DNA from 3 places in the Streptomyces sp. QH1-20 genome. Region 3 is predicted to be linked to each of the others. Evidence: riboswitches for the same ligand, from Rfam matches in the RefSeq annotation. Region 3 holds a riboswitch; each other region holds the start of a gene.

What was found. Region 3 has a riboswitch for cyclic di-AMP ahead of AB8O64_RS17055 (M23 family metallopeptidase). Riboswitches for the same ligand answer to the same signal wherever they lie in the genome.
Region 1: it holds a riboswitch for cyclic di-AMP, as region 3 does, so the genes downstream of both, AB8O64_RS03855 (C40 family peptidase) here and AB8O64_RS17055 (M23 family metallopeptidase) in region 3, are expected to answer to the same signal.
Region 2: it holds a riboswitch for cyclic di-AMP, as region 3 does, so the genes downstream of both, AB8O64_RS05535 (C40 family peptidase) here and AB8O64_RS17055 (M23 family metallopeptidase) in region 3, are expected to answer to the same signal.

Annotation. Positions count from the first base shown of each region.
Region 1 is NZ_CP166299.1:814,516-820,509, forward strand. It holds gene AB8O64_RS03840 (NUDIX domain-containing protein) at 1-462, shown strand, start outside; gene AB8O64_RS03845 (alkaline phosphatase PhoX) at 484-1,638, opposite strand; gene AB8O64_RS03850 (rodlin) at 1,908-2,318, opposite strand; gene AB8O64_RS03855 (C40 family peptidase) at 2,663-3,136, opposite strand; cyclic di-AMP (ydaO/yuaA leader) riboswitch at 3,140-3,316, opposite strand; gene AB8O64_RS03860 (cytochrome P450) at 3,851-5,050, shown strand; gene AB8O64_RS03865 (hypothetical protein) at 5,132-5,806, opposite strand; gene AB8O64_RS03870 (MFS transporter) at 5,898-5,994, opposite strand, start outside.
Region 2 is NZ_CP166299.1:1,229,375-1,235,368, reverse strand. It holds gene AB8O64_RS05555 (8-amino-7-oxononanoate synthase) at 1-74, shown strand, start outside; gene AB8O64_RS05550 (DUF397 domain-containing protein) at 78-353, opposite strand; gene AB8O64_RS05545 (helix-turn-helix domain-containing protein) at 363-1,241, opposite strand; gene AB8O64_RS05540 (ATP-binding protein) at 1,507-1,935, shown strand; gene AB8O64_RS05535 (C40 family peptidase) at 2,294-2,764, opposite strand; cyclic di-AMP (ydaO/yuaA leader) riboswitch at 2,768-2,964, opposite strand; gene AB8O64_RS05530 (hypothetical protein) at 3,274-3,582, opposite strand; gene AB8O64_RS05525 (ATP-dependent Clp protease proteolytic subunit) at 3,589-4,224, opposite strand; gene AB8O64_RS05520 (dienelactone hydrolase family protein) at 4,424-5,173, shown strand; gene AB8O64_RS05515 (phosphatase PAP2 family protein) at 5,472-5,994, shown strand, end outside.
Region 3 is NZ_CP166299.1:3,813,261-3,819,254, reverse strand. It holds gene AB8O64_RS17065 (DEAD/DEAH box helicase) at 1-585, shown strand, start outside; gene AB8O64_RS17060 (PP2C family protein-serine/threonine phosphatase) at 989-2,140, shown strand; cyclic di-AMP (ydaO/yuaA leader) riboswitch at 2,359-2,527, shown strand; gene AB8O64_RS17055 (M23 family metallopeptidase) at 2,538-3,824, shown strand; gene AB8O64_RS17050 (MFS transporter) at 4,001-5,494, shown strand; gene AB8O64_RS17045 (aldo/keto reductase) at 5,576-5,994, shown strand, end outside.

The sequences.
Region 1 (5,994 bases), 3.0 Mb from region 3:
GTCGACCACTCGTGTCCGTCGGGTCTCGTGACGGTCCTGCTGCACCGCGACGACGGGCGCGTCCTGTTGTTGCGCCGCGCCGCCGGTACGGCCACGGGCGGCCGGCTCGCGCCGCCCGGCGGTGGGCTCACCTCCGAGGAGAGCGTGCTCGCCACCGCGTTGCGCACCGCCGACGACGCGGTGGGGGTCATCGTCTCCCCCGGGGACATGGAGTTCTGTCACCTCGTCCATCAGCACAGCCCGGACCACCGGGGGCGCTTCGGTTTCGTCTTCACCGCCCGGCGCTGGTCGGGCGAGCCCCGGATCCAGCAGCCCACGGCCTACTCCACGCTGGTGTGGGCGCAGCCGGTGCCGCCTCCGGCCGCCTGTGACGCGGAAGCCGCGGCGCTGCTGGCGCAGTTCACCTCCGGTGCGCTGCTGTCGGTCCCCGGCTGGGACGACGCGCCCGGCGGTACGGGATGAGACCGCGGGGCACCCGGCGGGCTACGCGCGGAACGGGCCCGTCACCTCGTAGGTGATGCCGCCCGAGGAGCTTCCCGTGGTTCCCCGCTGGCTGGAGAAGTACAGGCGTCTGCCGTCCGGCGAGAAGGCCGGCCCGGTGATCTCGGAGCCGGGCTGGCCGTCGATCCGCAGGAAGGGGGTGACGATGTCGTCCGGGGTGATGAGGCAGATGTCCATGCTGCCGCCGTCCTCGGCGACGAAGAGGTCGCCGGAGGACGTGCCGGTGACGTTGTCCACGCCGGTGAGCGGTGCGCTGCCGCTCACCAGCGAGTCGTCGTAGGCGAGTTCGATGGTTCCGGCCGCCGCGTTGTACTGCCAGACACGGTTGTCGCCCTTGGTGGTGAACCAGCAGGTGTCGTCGGCGTAGTAGCAGCCTTCGCCACCGTTGAAGCGCTTGGCCCCGGCGACCTGGTTGCGGGTGGCCGTGCGGGCGCCGGACGGGTCGGGGACGGCCCCCCAGGTGACGGGTCCCGAGGTCCCCGAGCCCATGGTGAGCACCTCGAGCTTCCCGGCCGAGAGGTCGCCCCAGGTGGTGGGGGTGAAGCGGTAGAAACAGCCGTCGGTGACGTCCTCGGTCAGATAGACCGCCTTGCGGACCGGGTCGGCGGCGGCCGCTTCGTGCTTGAAGCGGCCCATGGCCTCCCGCCGCACCGCCGCCTTCACGCCCCACGGGTCGGTCTCGTAGACGTAGCCGCGGTCGACCTCCTCGCAGGACAGCCAGGTGTTCCACGGCGTCCTGCCGCCCGCGCAGTTCTGGCGGGTGCCGGAGAGCACGCGGTACGCCGCGACGACGGACCCGGCGGCATCGAAGCGCAGCGCGCTCGCCCCTCCGGAGGGGTTGATCTCCGAGTTGGAGACGTAGATCCAGCCCGCGCCGTCGGCGTAACAGGCCCCGCCGTCCGGGGCGTTGTGCCAGGTGTAGGAGGTGCCGGGGACCCGCTGTCCGGACCGGGCGACGACCCGGGCGGTGAAGCCCTTCGGCAGCCGGAGGCCGTTGCCGTCGGCGGCGCCGAGCGGTCCGTAGGGGCCGGCGCCCGGCTGGGCCGGGCTCGCGTAGGCGGCGCTCCACAGTGAGCCGCCGAGCGCGGCGGCCGAGGTGCCGACGACGGCCGCGCGCAGGAAGGTGCGACGTTCCACGGTCACTCCAGGGGAGTTGGGGGGTGCCTCGTCACCGACCGGCGGCGAGGCCTGGTCTCCCGGACCATAAAAGCGCAGAGTTGACAGTACATCAACAAAAGGTGAATCCGGAGTGATCCCCTTCCGGGCCGATCCGCGACGTCGCCCGGAGTACCCGCGATAATCCGCCCGTTGGACAAGGTGATCAATTGCCTCGGCACACGGGAATCCCCCTGCTCCGGATCCCGCGTACCCGGAGCAGGGGGATGAACACCAAAGGCTCTGGGCCGTCAGTGCCCGTCGTGCGCGCTGTTCCCGGAACCGTTGCCCGACAGGATCGGGATCTCGTCCAGGATGTGCGACAGCTGGTCGTCCCCGTCGCTGATCGTGGAGTTGTCGGTGCACTGCTGCTGCTGCTGCGAGGTGAGGATCGGGATGTCCTGGATACCGATGTTGAGCAGCGCGATGAGGGACTGGACACCGATCTTGCCGATACCCAGGCACGGCTTGTTGAGCGTGCCCTGGATCAGGCTCATCTGCGGGCTTTGCTCGCCGCCGGTCTTGGTGTTGCCGTAACCGGTCTTCGCGGCGTTGCCATTGGCGACGTCACCGTTGTCGTTGCCGATCGCCATCGCGGGAGCGGTGATGGCGCCGACCGCGGAAACCGTCATCGCGGTCGTGGCGAGTACCTTCTTGAGCACGTCCATGCCTTTCGATCGATTAGCGCCCCTCACAAGGAAGCGACCTGAGTAACTCCGGTCGATTTAAGAAGTTCCGGACATTCACTCATTTGAGCCAGCCGGATCATGAGCGGCGCCATCGAAAGGCAGGCGGCAAACGGCCACCGACCCGCCCGGGAGAGCGGGCAGGTAATTGCGCACGCACGCGTGGCGCACTTCCGGGGCGACCAATGGGGTGACGGCACCCGGGTGTTTCGGATTCGGCTGGTAGCGTGCTGCGCGCAGCGGTGCCTCCGCAGCCGTCAGCCCGCCCGGACTGTGCCCCCACAAGAGCGTCCGGGCGGGCTTTTGAACAGCCTCAAGGGCTACTTGACGCGGCCGTACCAGACACTGTTCGTCCAGATCTTCTCCAGCCGCACGGACTTGCCCGGCTTCGGAGAGTGCCAGATCTGATTCTTCCCGGCGTAGATCCCCACGTGGTAGACGTTGCTGCCCGAGTGGAAGAACACCAGGTCGCCCGGCTGACGCGAGCCGGCCGAAAGATGCCTGGTCTTGTTGTACTGCGAAGCCGCGGTGCGCGGCAGTGCCTTGCCCGCCTTCTTGAAGGCGTACAGCGTCAGGCCCGAGCAGTCGAAACGGTTCGGACCGGTGGCGCCGTACTGATACGGCGACCCCTTCTTCGAGGCCGCGATCTGCAGCGCCTTCGTTCCCGGAGTCGCCGCCTGTGCGTCGGTTGCCAGTGTCGGGATCAGCATCGACGCGGTGACGGTGGCTGCGGTCAGAACCGATGCGGTTCCGGCCCGGGAAAGCAGTGCAGGTATGCCAGGGAACGCAGACATGCCAAAGCCCTTCGTCATCCGCCTACGAAAGGTGACCTGTCGGGTTCGGGCTGACAAAGTTGCCCGGCCACATACGTGGCTTCACCCCAAGAACCACTGCCATCGTGGTTCGTCGTGCTTGGGTCTCCCGCTCCTGCCGATCCTTGATCTGTATCTGCACCCGGACGGCGGCAGGACTCGGCGTCCGCCCGGGTCGCCCGCCTCTGTGACGGGTTCTTGTGTTCGAGCAGAGATCCTGCATCATCAACAGCTGAAAATCAGAGCCCAAACGGCCTTCTGTGAACTTGTTCACTTCGCGTCGCCCCAAGGAACCGGGGGCTGATTTCACCCCGCCCGAACCCCTGTCAACAGCCCCCGTACAGCGGAAATCGGCGTCGATCGACGCCTGAAAGCGGCTGGATATCAAGGGAGTTACCGGCGGTCGCGGCCGATACCCGCCGGGCACCGGGAGGGCGGTCCCACGCGCACGCCCGCCGGTTCCGTGGGGCCGCCCCGCCCGATGACTGAATGACAGCCTCCGCATTATCCGCGGCCAGGGCGGACTGACGGGTGGTGAGCGGCCGGGGCCCTCGCGTTCGACTGTGGCGACCACGGATCCTTCACTCACCCCCGAAGCGTGGACAGCTCCCCACTTGATGCTACGGTCGACCCATTAAGTGGGGAACAGCCCCCGCTTGATCTCCGGTCATGCCCCGGACGACGAAGGGAACGCCTGTGTCCACGCCAACCCTCGAGGACCTCACACCCGCCGGCACGGACTTCACCAAGGACCCGTATCCGCTCTACGCGAGCCTGCGGGAGCGGGGTCCCGTCCATCGGGTGCGGACCCCCGACGGACGCGAGTCCTGGCTGATCGTCGGCAACGACGAGGCCCGGGCCGCCCTGACGGACCCCCGGCTGCGCAACGACATCCGCTACTCGCCGGACTGGGAGGACGACGGCGGCTACGCGATCGGGCTGAACATGCTCCAGGTCGACCCGCCGCACCACACGCGTCTGCGCAAGTTCGTCGCCAAGGAATTCACCCCGCGCCGCATCGAGGAGCTGCGCCCCCGCATCGCGCGGTGGACCGGCGAACTCCTGGACGCGATGCTGCCGCTCGGCCGCGCCGACCTCGTGGACTCCTTCGCGCTGCCGCTGCCGCTGACGGTCATCTGCGAACTGCTCGGGGTGCCCGTCGGTGACCGCGCCGCCTTCCGCGAGTGGTCCAACGAGGTCGTCCTCCCCAGCAGCCCGGAGGCCGCCGGTGCCGCCGCCCAGGCGATGACCGCGTACTTCGTGTCGCTCATCGAGGCCAAGCGGCAGGACCCCGGCGACGATCTCCTCAGCGCCCTGACCACCGCCACGGACGACGACGGCGACCGGCTCTCGTCCGACGAACTGCTGGGCATGGCCTTCGTTCTGCTCGTCGCCGGCCACGAGACCACCGTCAACCTCATCTCCAGCGGCGTCCACGAGCTGCTGCGCCACCCCGACCAGCTGGCGGCGCTGCGCGCCGACTGGTCCCTGCTCGACGGCGCGATCGAGGAGATGCTCCGCTACGACTGCCCGGTGGAGCGGTGCGCCTTCCGCTACACCGCCGAGCCGGTGGAGATCGGCGGCACCACCATCCCCGCCAGGGAACCGGTGATCGTCGTGCTCGCCGCGGCGGCCCGCGATCCCCGGCACTTCCCCGAGCCCGACCGCTTCGACATCCGCCGCGAGTCCCGTGGGCACCTGGCCTTCGGCCACGGTATCCACCACTGCATCGGTGCCCCGCTCGCCCGGATGGAGGCGGCCATCGCCCTCAAGGCCCTGCTGGAGCGCTGCCCGGACCTCGCCTTCGACATCGACCCCGCCGCTCTCACCTGGCGTCCCAGCATGGCGCTGCGCGGGCTGCTCACCCTGCCCGTGAGGTTCACGCCGCAGCGGTAGCGCGGCTTCCCGGGGCGGACATACGGATGGCCCGGACCCGTCGGAGACCGACGGGTCCGGGCCACTGCCGTGCCGGGCGCCTCAGCCGCCCGCACCGGCGGGCGGGCGGCTGTCGGGCACCTCGCGGCCCGGGAAGATGTCGCCCCGCTCGTCCGGCTGCACGCCGCCCCGCTCGCGCAGCGGCGGGAGCACCGCGTCCAGTTCCTGGTCGTTCGCCGGGTGGGCGGCCTCGGCGGCGCCGCGCAGGACGTCGCGGCTCACCGCGTCGCGGGCCGCACTGAGCCGGACCACGTAACCGTCCCGGGCCAGGGCGTACTCATGAGAGCCCGCCGTGGAGCGGTACCACGTGCGGCCCTCCCGCTCGCAGGTCACCTCTCCGCCGCCCGTACCGAAGACGGAGCCCTCCGCGCAGTTCGCCTCGGTCAGCGTGCCTCGGTCGACGGTCAGCCACAGCACCGCGCCGCCCTTGGCGTAGGCGAGGGAGAAGCCGTCGTCGCCGATGACGCCGACGGACTGGGCGGCCGGCTCGAAGCCCGGGACGCTCGTGACGTGGATCAGCTCGATCGCGGTCTCGATGGCCCGGGCCCGGGCTTCGAGTTCCGCCCGGTCGACGGGGGCCGCCGTCGGGGCGGCCGCGGGGCTCGCGGGCCGCCCGGGCCGGTCCCCGGCCTGGGCCTGGGCCGCACCACCGATGGTGAGAACGAGAGGCAGCAGCAGGGCCGCGGAGAGTGCCGGGCAACGCAAGGAACGAATCATGCGAACATATTTCCGCAATCCGGGCCCGCATCCGGGGCAAGCCACGCAGACCTGACCCGAAATGATCGCACTATTGCTCGATCGTGCGCTCTTATGCCGCTTCCACAGGCTCCGAAGACAGCGAAGTCGGCTCGAAGTCACGCATCTTGCGCAGCGGTGAGCACAGCAGCACCAGCGGGGCGAGCACC
Region 2 (5,994 bases), 2.6 Mb from region 3:
CGCGCGCGGACCTCACGGACCGGCAGATCGAGGAGGCGGCCGACACGGTCCTGCGGACCGCGCCGACCGCCTGACGCTCAACTCCTGGTGGCAGTGGCCCCATCGGACACTTCGGCCCCGCGGCGGCGGCCGAGGCCACCGCCGCGGAGGTCTCCCACGAACGAGGACCACGCGGCGGGCGAGAACGACAGGACGGGGCCGGCCGTGCGCTTGGAGTCCCGTACGGCCAGCAGGTCCGGACCGAGCGGGGCCGTCTCGACGCAGTTGTTCATTCCGGTGCTGTAGCTGCTGCGCCGCCATGTCGCGGCACGCAGAGCAGAGAGGGAAGGGACATAGCGAGGCATTGCGGGCATGGTGCCTCCTCACGCGCCGTCATGGAGCCCGGCGATGTAGTCCAACGAGTTCTCGTGCGAGAGGGCGCGGGTGCGCAGGGTGGCGAAAGCGGAACCGTACGCCCGGAGGTCTTCTTTCCGCTCCAGATAGAGGCTACTCGTCAAGTGGTCGAGAACCACCACATCCAGATCTGCAATGCGCGGAAATGAGAAAATAACGAAAGGGCCTGTGATGCCGATATGACTGCCTGCGGAGAACGGGAGCACATGCAGTCGCACATGCTTCATGTGTCCCGTGGTCACCAGGTGCCGTAACTGCCCCGCCATCACCTCGCGCCCGCCGACCTCATGACGCAGTACCGCCTCGTCCAGCACCGCGCACAACTCCAGCGGACGCTCGCCCCGCAGTACCGACTGACGGGCCATCCGCACCCGCACCAACTCCTCGACCTGCTCCGGAGGTGGGTCGTTCAGCGCCGCGCGGGTCACCGCGCGCGCGTACTCCGGCGTCTGCAACAGCCCCGGCACCACCGTGGTCTCCAGGGTGCGCAGGTGGGAGGCCTCGGACTCCAGGCTGATGAAGTCGAGGTAGGCGGGCGGCAGTCGGTCGCGGTAGGCGTACCACCAGCCCCGCCGGGCCCCCGCGCCCTCACCCGGATCCGCCGACCCCGCGCCGCACAGCGCCCCCAGCAGTGCGCGCAGTTCCGGGTCGGTCACCTGGTAGGCATCCAGCAACAGGGCGACGTCCGAGGGCTTCACGCCACTGCAGCCCGTCTCGATCCGGCTCACCTTCGACTGGTGCCAGCCCACCGCGCAGGCCGCCTCCCGGCTGGTCAGCTCGGCCAGTTCACGCTGGCGGCGCAGCTCCGCGCCGAGCTTGCGGCGACGCACCGCGGGTCCGTAGCGCATGGGTATTCCCTTTCGACCAAGGTGAACACGTCCACATCCATACGTCAGTGTCAATAGACGAGTGCGCCACCCAAATGTGGTCGCTCCCGGCAGAGTTCACCGCTTCGAGCGACAGATATATGCATTTTCCGGTGGATCGCTCACTCTCGGACGCCGACGGTGGCACTCTGTGACGAAGAGCCGTCCGAGATCGCTCCCGGCGTCACCGCGTCAGTTCCTTGGCTCACGCGTCGGAGTCCGGCCTCGGTAGGAAAGGGACAGCGCCATGGCGGATCACCAGGAAGCAACCGTAACCCTGCCGAGCGCCCCCGCCTCGGTGTCCGACGCGCGCCGCTATGTCGCGCGTGTACTGGCGGAATGGGGGCTGGCGGACGGCACCGAGGACGCCGACACGGTTCGGCTGATCGTCTCCGAACTCGCCACCAACGCCGTGCAGCACACCCGCGGCCAGTCGCCCACCTTCACCGTGGACGTCCGGCTCGACCGGGAGGAGCAGCTGCGCATCGGCGTCACGGACAGTCACCCCCGCTATCCGAGAAGGCTGCCCGCCGCCGTCCAGCAGGACAACGGCCGCGGCATGGTCATCATCCGCTGTCTGACCGCCGAGCGCGGCGGCAGACTGTCGGTCACCCCGACCGCCGACGGCGGCAAGACGGTCTGGATCTGTCTGCCCTGGACCGTGCCCGTGCCCTGATCACCCCGCGCGGCTGTGGGCCGGGCGGTGGGCCCCGTGGCCGTGAGGAGGCCGAGGGGTCCACCACCCGGCCCAGGGGCGGCCACCGTGATCGCACGGTGTTCGCGGACAAGGCGGGTCGAGCGGCTCGGGCAGGTCACCGGCGGGCAGGCGCGCCCTTACCCGTTCCGGATCGCTGCCGGTGAAGGCGACCGTGTGCCCGGTCGGGGCCGGCGGCCCCGCGTCGCGAACGAGGGGCCGCGGCACCACAGTCGTGTCCGCCGGCGGCGGGTGGGAACACACCCGTTGCCGCGTCGGCGCACAGGGAGGCGAGGACGGTGGCGGGGGCGGCCTTCGTGGCACGCCACCGCCGGCGCTTTCAGTTCACGCGGCCGTAGCTGACGCTTCTGGTCCAGATCCGCTCGTGGCGGACGACCGCGCCGGTCTTGGGAGCGTGCAGGATCCTGCCGTTCCCGACGTAGATGCCCACGTGATAGACGCCGCCGGCGGAGTGGAAGAACACCAGGTCCCCGCGTTGGCGGGCGGAGCCGGGGACATGGCGGACGCGGTTGTACTGGGCGGCGGCGGTGCGGGGCAGCTTTTTACCGACCCGCTTGTACGAGTACTGCGTCAGCCCCGAGCAGTCGAAGCTGTACGGTCCTGTCGCGCCCCACTGGTAGGGAGCGCCCTGCTTCGATTCCGCTATCCGCAGGGCGAGGGTGGAGACGTTCGCGGCCTCGGCGTCGGGCGAACCGCCGGGCACCAGCACCGAGGCGCCGACGGCTGCGAGGGTGAGGGCCGAGGCGGCCTTGGCCCTGGAGAACTTCGTTGGTCGTTTGTGCGCGGCCATACGCAACCCTTCGTCTGCCGCCTATGAAGGATGACCTGTCGGGTTCGGGCAGGCGAAGATGCCCGGCCGCCGAGGCGGCTTCACCCCAAGGGACGACCAGTGGTGCCGGTCGTCCCGCCGTACTCGGGTCCTCCACTCCTGCCGATGCACTCGTGTCGACCAGTCATCCGGGCGGCGGCAGGATTCGGCGTCCGCCCGGACCGCCCCGCCGCGGTGGCGGGGTCTTGTCGTCGCCTGGATCTTGGCGCAGCCGCGGCACGGATTCCGAGAGGATCCGGTGATATGTGAGCCTGGTCACCTCTGGCATGTTCGGGTGGACACCGGACGGTTTGGCGCCCACCGCTCAACCCTGTTGAGCCGTTCACCTGCGGCGAGTTGATCTCCGCGATCGCCTCGTACGCGCGCGGCTCGGATCGATCACTGCGCGATGTCTACGCAGGGTCCGCTGTCTGCGGGAGATCGCGTTGAGGTGTCGCCCGGCCGGTCGTTCCGGCGCGCGTCCGGGCTCATCAGCCCGGCGTGTTCGGCGGCATGGTGACCCGTGCGGCCCGCCGCTCCCCGTCCAGGACCAGCATCGCCCGTGTGAGTGTTCCGATGTGCACCTCGCGTTCGCCTCGCTCGTGCATGAGCGTCAACGCGTCGCGCAGCCCCGTCGCCGCGACCACGAGAGCCTGCGCCGCCCGTAGCCCGGCGTACGTGTCATGCGCGCGGGCCGGGTTGATCCGGCCCAGGAGATCCAGTACTTCCAGATACCGGTCCACCAACTCGCCCTCGGCGCGGGTCAGGGCGGGCAGGGGTGGCAGTTGGGGCGGCCACATCGCCGCTCACCTCGCGCCGAGCGGCGCGCCCGGGCCCTTGCGGCTCGAGGTGAGCCGGTCGACCAGCCCGTACGCCACCGCGGTCTCGGCGTCGAAGACGGTGTCCCGCTCGATGTCCCGGGCGACCCGCTCCACGCTCTGCCCCGTGTGCCGCACGAGCATCCCCGTCAGCGTGTCCCGCCTGCGCGACATCTCCCCCGCCTGGATCTCCAGATCGGAGAGCTGACCCTGGACCGGTTCGCCGAGGGAGGGCTGGTGGATGAGGACGCGCGCGTTCGGCAGCGCCAGTCGCTTGCCCGGGGTGCCGGCGGTGAGCAGCACGGCGGCGGACGAGGCGGCCTGGCCCAGGCAGATCGTCTCCACGTCGCAGCCGATGTAGCGCATCGTGTCGTAGATGGCGCACATGGCGGAGAAGGAGCCGCCGGGGGAATTGATGTAGAGGGAGATGTCCCGCTCGGGATCCGCGTGTTCGAGGTACATGAACTGCGCGATCACATCGCTGGCACAGGTGTCGTCGATCTGCGTGCCCAGAAAGACGATGCGCTCGGACAGCAGCTTGGAGTACGGGTCCGTCGTGCGGGCGCCGGTGCTCGTGCGCTCCGTGAACTCGGGCAGGACATAGCGGGCCGTGGGTCGGTGCATGGTGGCACTCCTCGTCCGTGAAAAATGTACAGGACGTACAGATCGTTGTGGTGAGCATGGCGCAGCGGGGCTCGGCGCGGCAACGGATCGGACGCGGTTTCGCTCTGGGCGTGAGGGCGGGCGGGGGCCGGCGGGCCCTGGCCTGTCGTTGACCTCAACCCTTGTGCGCGGGCGTCGGAGCAAGGAAGGATGATCCGCCATGCCCACCAAGTCTCTGCAGATTCCCACCGCGGACGGCCAAGCCGACGCTTTCGCCGCTTTCCCCGACCGGGACGGGCGGCACCCGGGGGTGCTGCTGTACCCGGACGCCTTCGGCGTGCGGCCCGTGCTGGAGGAGATGGCCCGCGAGCTGGCCGGGCACGGTTACTACGTGCTCGTCCCCAACCTCTACTACCGGCACGGCCCGGCGCCGGTGATCGAACTTCCCGCGCACATCGGAGAAGCGGTCCGGCCCGCGGTCTTCGCCGAGCTGGTGCCCTTGGTCGAGGCGCACACCACCGAGCGTGTCCTGCGCGACGCCGACGCCTACCTCGGATTCCTCACCGCCCAGCCCGAGGTCGGCGACGGGCCGGTCGCCGCGATCGGCTACTGCCTGGGCGCCGCCCTGGCGATGCGCACCGCGACGGCCCACCCCGACCGGGTGGCCGCCGTCGCCGGATTCCACCCCGGCTTCCTGGTCACCGACGCGCCCGACAGCCCGCACCGCGCCATCCCCGAGCTCGCCGCCGAGGTCCACCTCGGTCTCGCCGAGAACGACATGACGCCCGAGACCCTCAGCGAGCTCAACCAGGCGCTGGATGCCTCAGGAGTCGGCTACACCACCGAGATCTACCCCGGCACCATCCACGGTTTCACCATGTCCGACACCGACGCGTTCGACCCCTCCGCACTGCGGCGCCACTGGGACCGCCTGCTTCCCCTCCTCGACCGCACCTTGGTCACCGGCTGAGTCTCACGTCTGCGGAGTTCTCGTCCCGCACACCGGTCGAATCCTTGATCGCGACGCGGTGCCCGTCGGGGGGTGGTGACCGGCGGAGCCGCTCCACACTGCTCCGATAGCATGTTCGAGCTCACGACGATTGCCGTCATCGCCCGTCCTTCACCGGAAAATCATGGAATCCGGCGCGAAGGGTCGCTTTATTTAGCTAACGTCTAACAAATCGGCCAAACAATTGATATCTATAGCATCACGGTTTTTCTCACGAATAAACCGCAGACTCGCGTCCGTCGCGTGGCGTCAACCACGGGTGATCCTGTGGGCCACGGTGGTTGTGGTGGGCCTCGGATTCCTCATCGCGCTGGAGATCGCCGCACGGGGCTACGGCCTGCCGGGCCCGATGACCAACCAGGCGAAAGAGGTGATCCTCGCCCCCAAGTCCGGGCCGCTGCTGTACGCCAGCATGGCGTTGATGATGGTGGTGCTCACCTGGCGGGAGCGGTTCATCGCGGCCGGCGTCGCGGTCGGTATCGACATCGCCTTCTTTTTGGTGCGGTGGGCGGTCGACGCCAAGATGATGTTCGGCAACGGCGCGTTGTGGGTGATTCTGGCCTGCGCCGTCATCGCTGTCACACGCCGCACCGGCCGGGAGCGGGTCCTGCTGCTGAAGGGCGTCGGGCTGGGTCTGCTGCTGGTGGCCGGCCGTAAGACCGGCGATACCTGGCTGCTCATCACGTCGAAGACGCGCCCGCAGGTGCTCGACCAGTACGTGGCGACCGCCGATCACGCGCTGGGCAATCCGTCGTGGCTGGCAGGCCGGATCGTCGAGGCCA
Region 3 (5,994 bases):
GACCAGGTCACCGCCCTGGTCGCGACGAACGTCGCCGCGCGCGGCATCCACATCGACGGCCTCGACCTCGTCGTGAACATCGACCCGCCGACCGACCACAAGGACTACCTGCACCGCGGTGGCCGCACCGCGCGCGCCGGCGAGTCCGGCACGGTCGTCACGTTCGTGCTGCCCGAGCAGCGCCGTGAGATGTCCCGGATGATGACCACGGCCCAGATCACGCCGAACGTCATCAAGACGTACCCGACCGACCCGGAGCTCGCCCGCATCACCGGCGCCCGCGAGCCCAGCGGTGTCCCGGTCGTCATCACGCCCCCGGCCCCGGCCCAGCCGCAGAGCACCGGCAAGTCGTCGAGCTCGCGCGGCAGCCGCGGTGGCCGCGGCCGCACCCGCACGGACGCCTCCGGCTCCAACGCGGGCGGCTCGGGCAACAGCGGCAGCCGTCCGTTCCGTGGCTTCGGCAACGGCACGGAGGGCTCCCGCCGCTCCGGCACCCGCCCGGGCAACGCGGTCGGCCGTGGCCGTCGCAGCGGCGGCGGTGGTGGCGGCACGGGCGGCGGCGGCCGTCGCCCGTCCGCGGCGTGACGCGTACGGAGTGACCTGACGGTCTTTGACGCCGGACGGGCTGGATGTGGCTGAGCTCAGCCACATCCAGCCCGTCCGGCGTTTGTGGACGCGCCCGCGGCCCCCGGAATCCGGGCCCCGCCCCACTCCGACGGCGGATCCCCGCTCGCCTGCCCTTCCGGCACGCGCGAGGCTGAGGGGATACGCGCGGGACGGCCGGTCGTCAGGAGAGAACACGGTGGGGAAGCGAGGCGAGCCCGGGTCGGCTTCGACGCGCGACCCGGCACGTGAGGCGGCCTGCGGCCCGGCCCGCGATCCGGCCCGAGGCCCGGCATCGAACCCCCCGTGGAACCCGCCGCAGCGGAACGGCGGGGAGTCCCACTGGACAGTTGCCCGCCGCGCAGCGAGATGGCTCCCGGCCCTCCTGATCGTCGGCGGCGCCGCCTTCGACTACTTCACCCCTCCCCGCTTCACCTACGCCCCCTTCTTCTGCTCCGCCCCCCTCGTCGCGGCGGCCCTGCTGTCCCTGCGCGCCACCGTGACGACCGCCCTGGCGGCCGTGGGCGCGGCCATCACCCTCGCGGTGTACCACCGCGTCCACGACACCGCCGAGTCCGCGACCGAGGTCGTCACGGTCACGGCCGTCTCCCTCCTCGCCCTCGGTCTCAACCGCATCGTGCGCCACGGCGACCAGCAGCTCGCCTCCGCGCGCGGCATCGCCGAGGCCGCCCAGCGCGCGGTCCTGCCGACGCCGCCCGCCCGCATCGCCGGGCTGCGCGTCGCCGCGCGCTATGTGGCGGCCCAGGCCGACGCCCGGATCGGCGGCGACCTCTACGCCGTCCAGGACACCCCGCACGGCGTGCGCGTGATCGTCGGCGACGTGCGCGGCAAGGGACTGGGCGCGGTGGAGGCCGTCGCGGTGGTGATCGGCGCCTTCCGGGAGGCCGCCGAGCAGGAGCGCACGCTCGAGGCGCTCGCGGCCCGGCTGGAGCACGCGTTGTGGCGGGAGGGCAGACGGCGCGCCAACCTGGACCAGTCCGAGGGCTTCACCACCGCGGTACTTGCGGAGGTGCCGCCCGGGGCGAACACACTGCGCCTGGTGAACCGCGGCCACCCGCCCCCGCTGCTGCTGCACGCGGACGGGCGGGTGGCCGAGACGTACCCGGAGGTGCCCGCGCTGCCGCTCGGCATGGGGGACCTGGGTGGGTGGCCGGACCGGGCGGAGGAGCGGGAGTTCCCGGCGGGTTCGACGCTGCTGCTGTTCACCGACGGGGTGACGGAGGCCCGGGACGCGGACGGCGTCTTCTACGTCCCGCAGGACCGGTTGCGCGGCAGGCAGTTCCGGAGCCCGGACGCGCTCCTCGACGTCCTCGCCGCGGACGTGGCCCACCACTCGGGCGGGCACACGGCTGACGACATGGCCCTTCTGGCGATCCGGCGCGGTGACGGCTTCCACCATCCCGTGGCCGTCGCGCGCGGCACTCTCACCGCGACCGTGACGTCCACGCGGACGCACACTTCCCCGCACGGATCTGCTGCCGGTTCTCCCGCCGGTTCCTCCGACGACCGTAATTGATCTTGAATCGGCGCGGGCCGTCGATATGGCCTGACGAGGGATCAACTCCGTGGTGTTCCGGTAGCGCGCAGTAACTCGCCTCCGGGGAAACCCGCGTGTCCTGTGAAGTAGGCCCCGAAAGCCGGTGGGTTCGGGCGTTCGGCTTGGAATCCGCCAGCCATGTCTATTAACGTTCGATAACGCAGCGCGGTCGTCACAGCCGCCGCAAGAGGCGGCACCGTGCGCCTTCGCCGAATCCCGCGGGCACAGCACCATCTGCACCACCAGCGACAACCGGGAACCGGGGAACCACCAAACTTGGGGTGAATCGGGCCGTACTCCGGCCCGTAGGAGACCTTCCTGTTCCGAACCCGTCAGCTAACCCGGTAGGCGAGAAGGAAGGAAAGGAGTCGCCCTCGTGGCGTCCAACAAGCCTGCCCCCGGCGATGGTTCCTACGGGTCGTACGGGCCGTACGGGTCGTACGAGCAGCCGGAGCCGTCCGAGCCGTACGGGTCCTACGCGCCGGAGCCTTCGATCGTGCCCGCGTACATGACTCCTCTGACGCCCGCGGCCGAGCCCGCCGTCGCCGTCGAGCCCACCGTGAACCCCATGGCCGCCGCAGAGCCGGCCGCGGAGCCCGGGGAGGTGTGGAACCCCACCGCGGAGTCCGTCGCCCCGGTCCGTGGCAGACACCGCGTCGTCAAGCAGCGCGGCGGCACGATGGCCCGCAGTGGCGCGGTCCTCGGCGTCGGCGTGATCGCGGCGGTCGGCGCGGGCGGCATGGCGACCGCCCAGGACCGCCCGGCGGCGCCGATATCCGTGCCCGACGTGGCCCAGAGCATCCCCGGCTTCGGCGCGCTGCTGGCGGATGACGACGACAAGAAGAAGGACGCCGCTTCCGGCCCCGCCGCGGCGCAGGCACCCGGTGCCGATCAGCCGCTGACCCAGGCGGGACTGTCCGCCGAGGAGGCGGCCCGCGGCACGTCCGACGCCGGCGAGGCGCTACGCGCCCGCATCCTCCAGCAGGCCGAGCACCAGCAGAACCTCGGCGACGAGGAGGCCCGCGAGGCCGAGGCGAAGAAGGCCGCCGAGGCCCACCGGAAGGCGGCGGCCGAGAAGGCGGAGCAGGCCGCGGCCGAGAAGGAGAAGGCGGAAGCCGAGGCGGCGGCCGAGAAGAAGAAGGCGGAAGCGGAAAAGGCGGCCGAGAAGGCCGCAGAGAAGTCTTCGAACGAATCTTCTGACGAATCTTCGAGCGAACCCGGGGGCGGCGGGTCGGAGTCCTCGGGCGGTGGCAGCGGCCACAGCTCGGGCTCTTACTCCCTCCCCGTCGGCTCGTACACGCTGACCGCGGGCTTCGGCCAGGCCGGCGACATGTGGTCCGCGAACCACACCGGCGCGGACTTCGCCGCCCCGACCGGCACCCCGGTCAAGGCGGTCGACGGCGGAACGATCACCAGCGCGGGGTGGGCGGGCGCGTACGGCTACCGCGTCGTGCTGACGCTGAACGACGGCACCCAGATCTGGTACTGCCACCTCTCCTCGATGGTGGTCACCTCCGGCCAGGTCTCGGCGGGCGACGTGATCGGCCGGGTCGGCGCGACCGGCAACGTCACGGGCCCCCACCTGCACCTGGAGACCCGGCCGGGCGGCGGCTCGCCGGTCGACCCGCTGTCGTGGCTGCGCGGCCGGGGCCTGCAGCCGTAAGGGGCCCTGCAGCCGCAAGGGGCGCGGAGCGTTTCGTAAGGGGCATGGGCGGGGAAAGGCTCGTACGAACGTAGAAGCCCTACGCCCACTGCCTGTCCCGCACGACGCCGATAATCGGTCCCGATAACCACACCTTTGCCACGAATGCTTCAGGTTCAGGTGGGAACTCGGGGTGTGTGACGAATGCGACGATCACCACCTCAGTGCCTGCCCGCCTCGACCGGCTGCCCTGGTCCCGGTGGCACTGGACGGTGGTGATCGGCCTCGGCACCGTCTGGATCCTGGACGGGCTGGAGGTCACGGTCGTCGGCAATATCGCCGGCCGTCTGTCCGAGAAGGACAGCGGCCTGTCCATCACCTCGGGGCAGGTCACGGGCCTGGCGGCGGCGCTGTACGTGGCTGGTGCCTGCGTCGGAGCGCTCTTCTTCGGGCGGCTGACCGATCTCTTCGGCCGTAAAAAGCTTTTCATGATCACGCTCGCCGTCTATCTGGCGGCGACCGCGATGACGGCGTTCTCCTTCTCCACGTGGTGGTTCTTCCTCTTCCGCTTCCTGACGGGCTTCGGTATCGGCGGTGAGTACGCGGCCATCAACTCCGCCATCGACGAGCTGATCCCCGCCACCTACCGCGGCCGGGTGGATCTGATCATCAACGGCAGCTTCTGGCTCGGCGCGATCGGCGGCTCGCTGCTGTCGATCCTGATGCTGGACACGAACATCTTCCCGGCCGACCTCGGCTGGCGGATCACCTTCGGCTTCGGCGTCGTTCTGGGCCTGGCCATCCTGCTCGTACGGCGCCATGTGCCGGAAAGTCCACGCTGGCTCTTCATCCATGGCCGCGGCGAAGAGGCAGAAGTGCTGGTGGCCTCCATCGAGCAACGCATCGAGATGGAGAAGGGCGAGGTCCTGCCGCCACCCACGCGGCAGATCACGATCCACCAGCGCAAGAGCATCGGCTTCGGCACGATCGCCCGCACGGTCTTCTCCCAGTACCGGCGACGGGCGGTTCTCGGCCTCGCGCTCTTCATCGGCCAGGCGTTTCTCTACAACGCGATCACCTTCGGCTTCGGGGCCATTCTCACCACCTTCTACGACGTGTCCACGTCCCGCACCGGCTACTTCTTCGCGGTGATAGCGGTCGGCAACTTCCTCGGCCCGCTGTTCCTCGGCAGGCTTTTCGACACCGTCGGCCGCCGCATCATGATCTCGTCGACCTATTTGCTGTCCGGCGTGCTCCTCTTCGGCACGGCCGCGCTCTTCGACGGCGGACATCTGAGCGCCAATACCCTCACCGCCTGCTGGGCCGTCGTCCTCTTCTTCGCCTCGGCGGGCGCGAGCAGCGCCTACCTCACGGTGTCGGAGGTCTTCCCGATGGAGACCCGGGCCATGGCGATCGCCTTCTTCTACGCCCTGGGCACGGCGGCCGGCGGCATCAGCGGCCCGCTGCTCTTCGCCTCGCTGACCGGGAGCGGAGTCGTCGGCGACACGGTCCTGGCCTTCCAGATCGGCGCGGCGCTGATGTGCCTGGCCGGGCTGGTGGCGGCGTTCCTGGCCGTCCCGGCGGAGGGCCGCTCGCTGGAGGACATCGCGGAGCCGCTGTCGACGGCGAAGAAGCCGTCGACGCCGGACCCGCCGACCCCGGAGGCGGGGGCGGTGACGGCCGAGGCTTGAAAGAATCGGCGAGGGCGCGCACCGGCTCCGGAATCGGAACCGGACGGAATACGAGCTTCTGCCCGGGCGTTGTGTGTCCCCATGGCTGACATTCACAAGAAGATCGGCAACCTTTCCGTCCACCCGCTCGCCCTCGGCGGCAATGTCTTCGGGTGGACGGCCGACGAGGCGGAGTCCTTCGCCGTCCTCGACGCGTACGCCGCGGCGGGCGGCAATTTCATCGACACCGCGGACATCTACTCCGTGTGGGCCCCGGGCAACGAGGGCGGCGAATCCGAGACCGTCATCGGCAATTGGTTCGCCTCCCGCGGCAACCGCGCCGACATCGTCCTCGCCACCAAGGTCGGCGGCGGCCAACCCGAGAAGCGCGGGCTGTCGGCGAACGCCATCAAGTCGGGCGTCGAGGAATCGCTGCGGCGACTGCGCACGGACTACATCGACCTCTACTACACGCACTTCGACGACCCGTCGGTGCCGGTGGAGGAGTTCATCACGGTCCT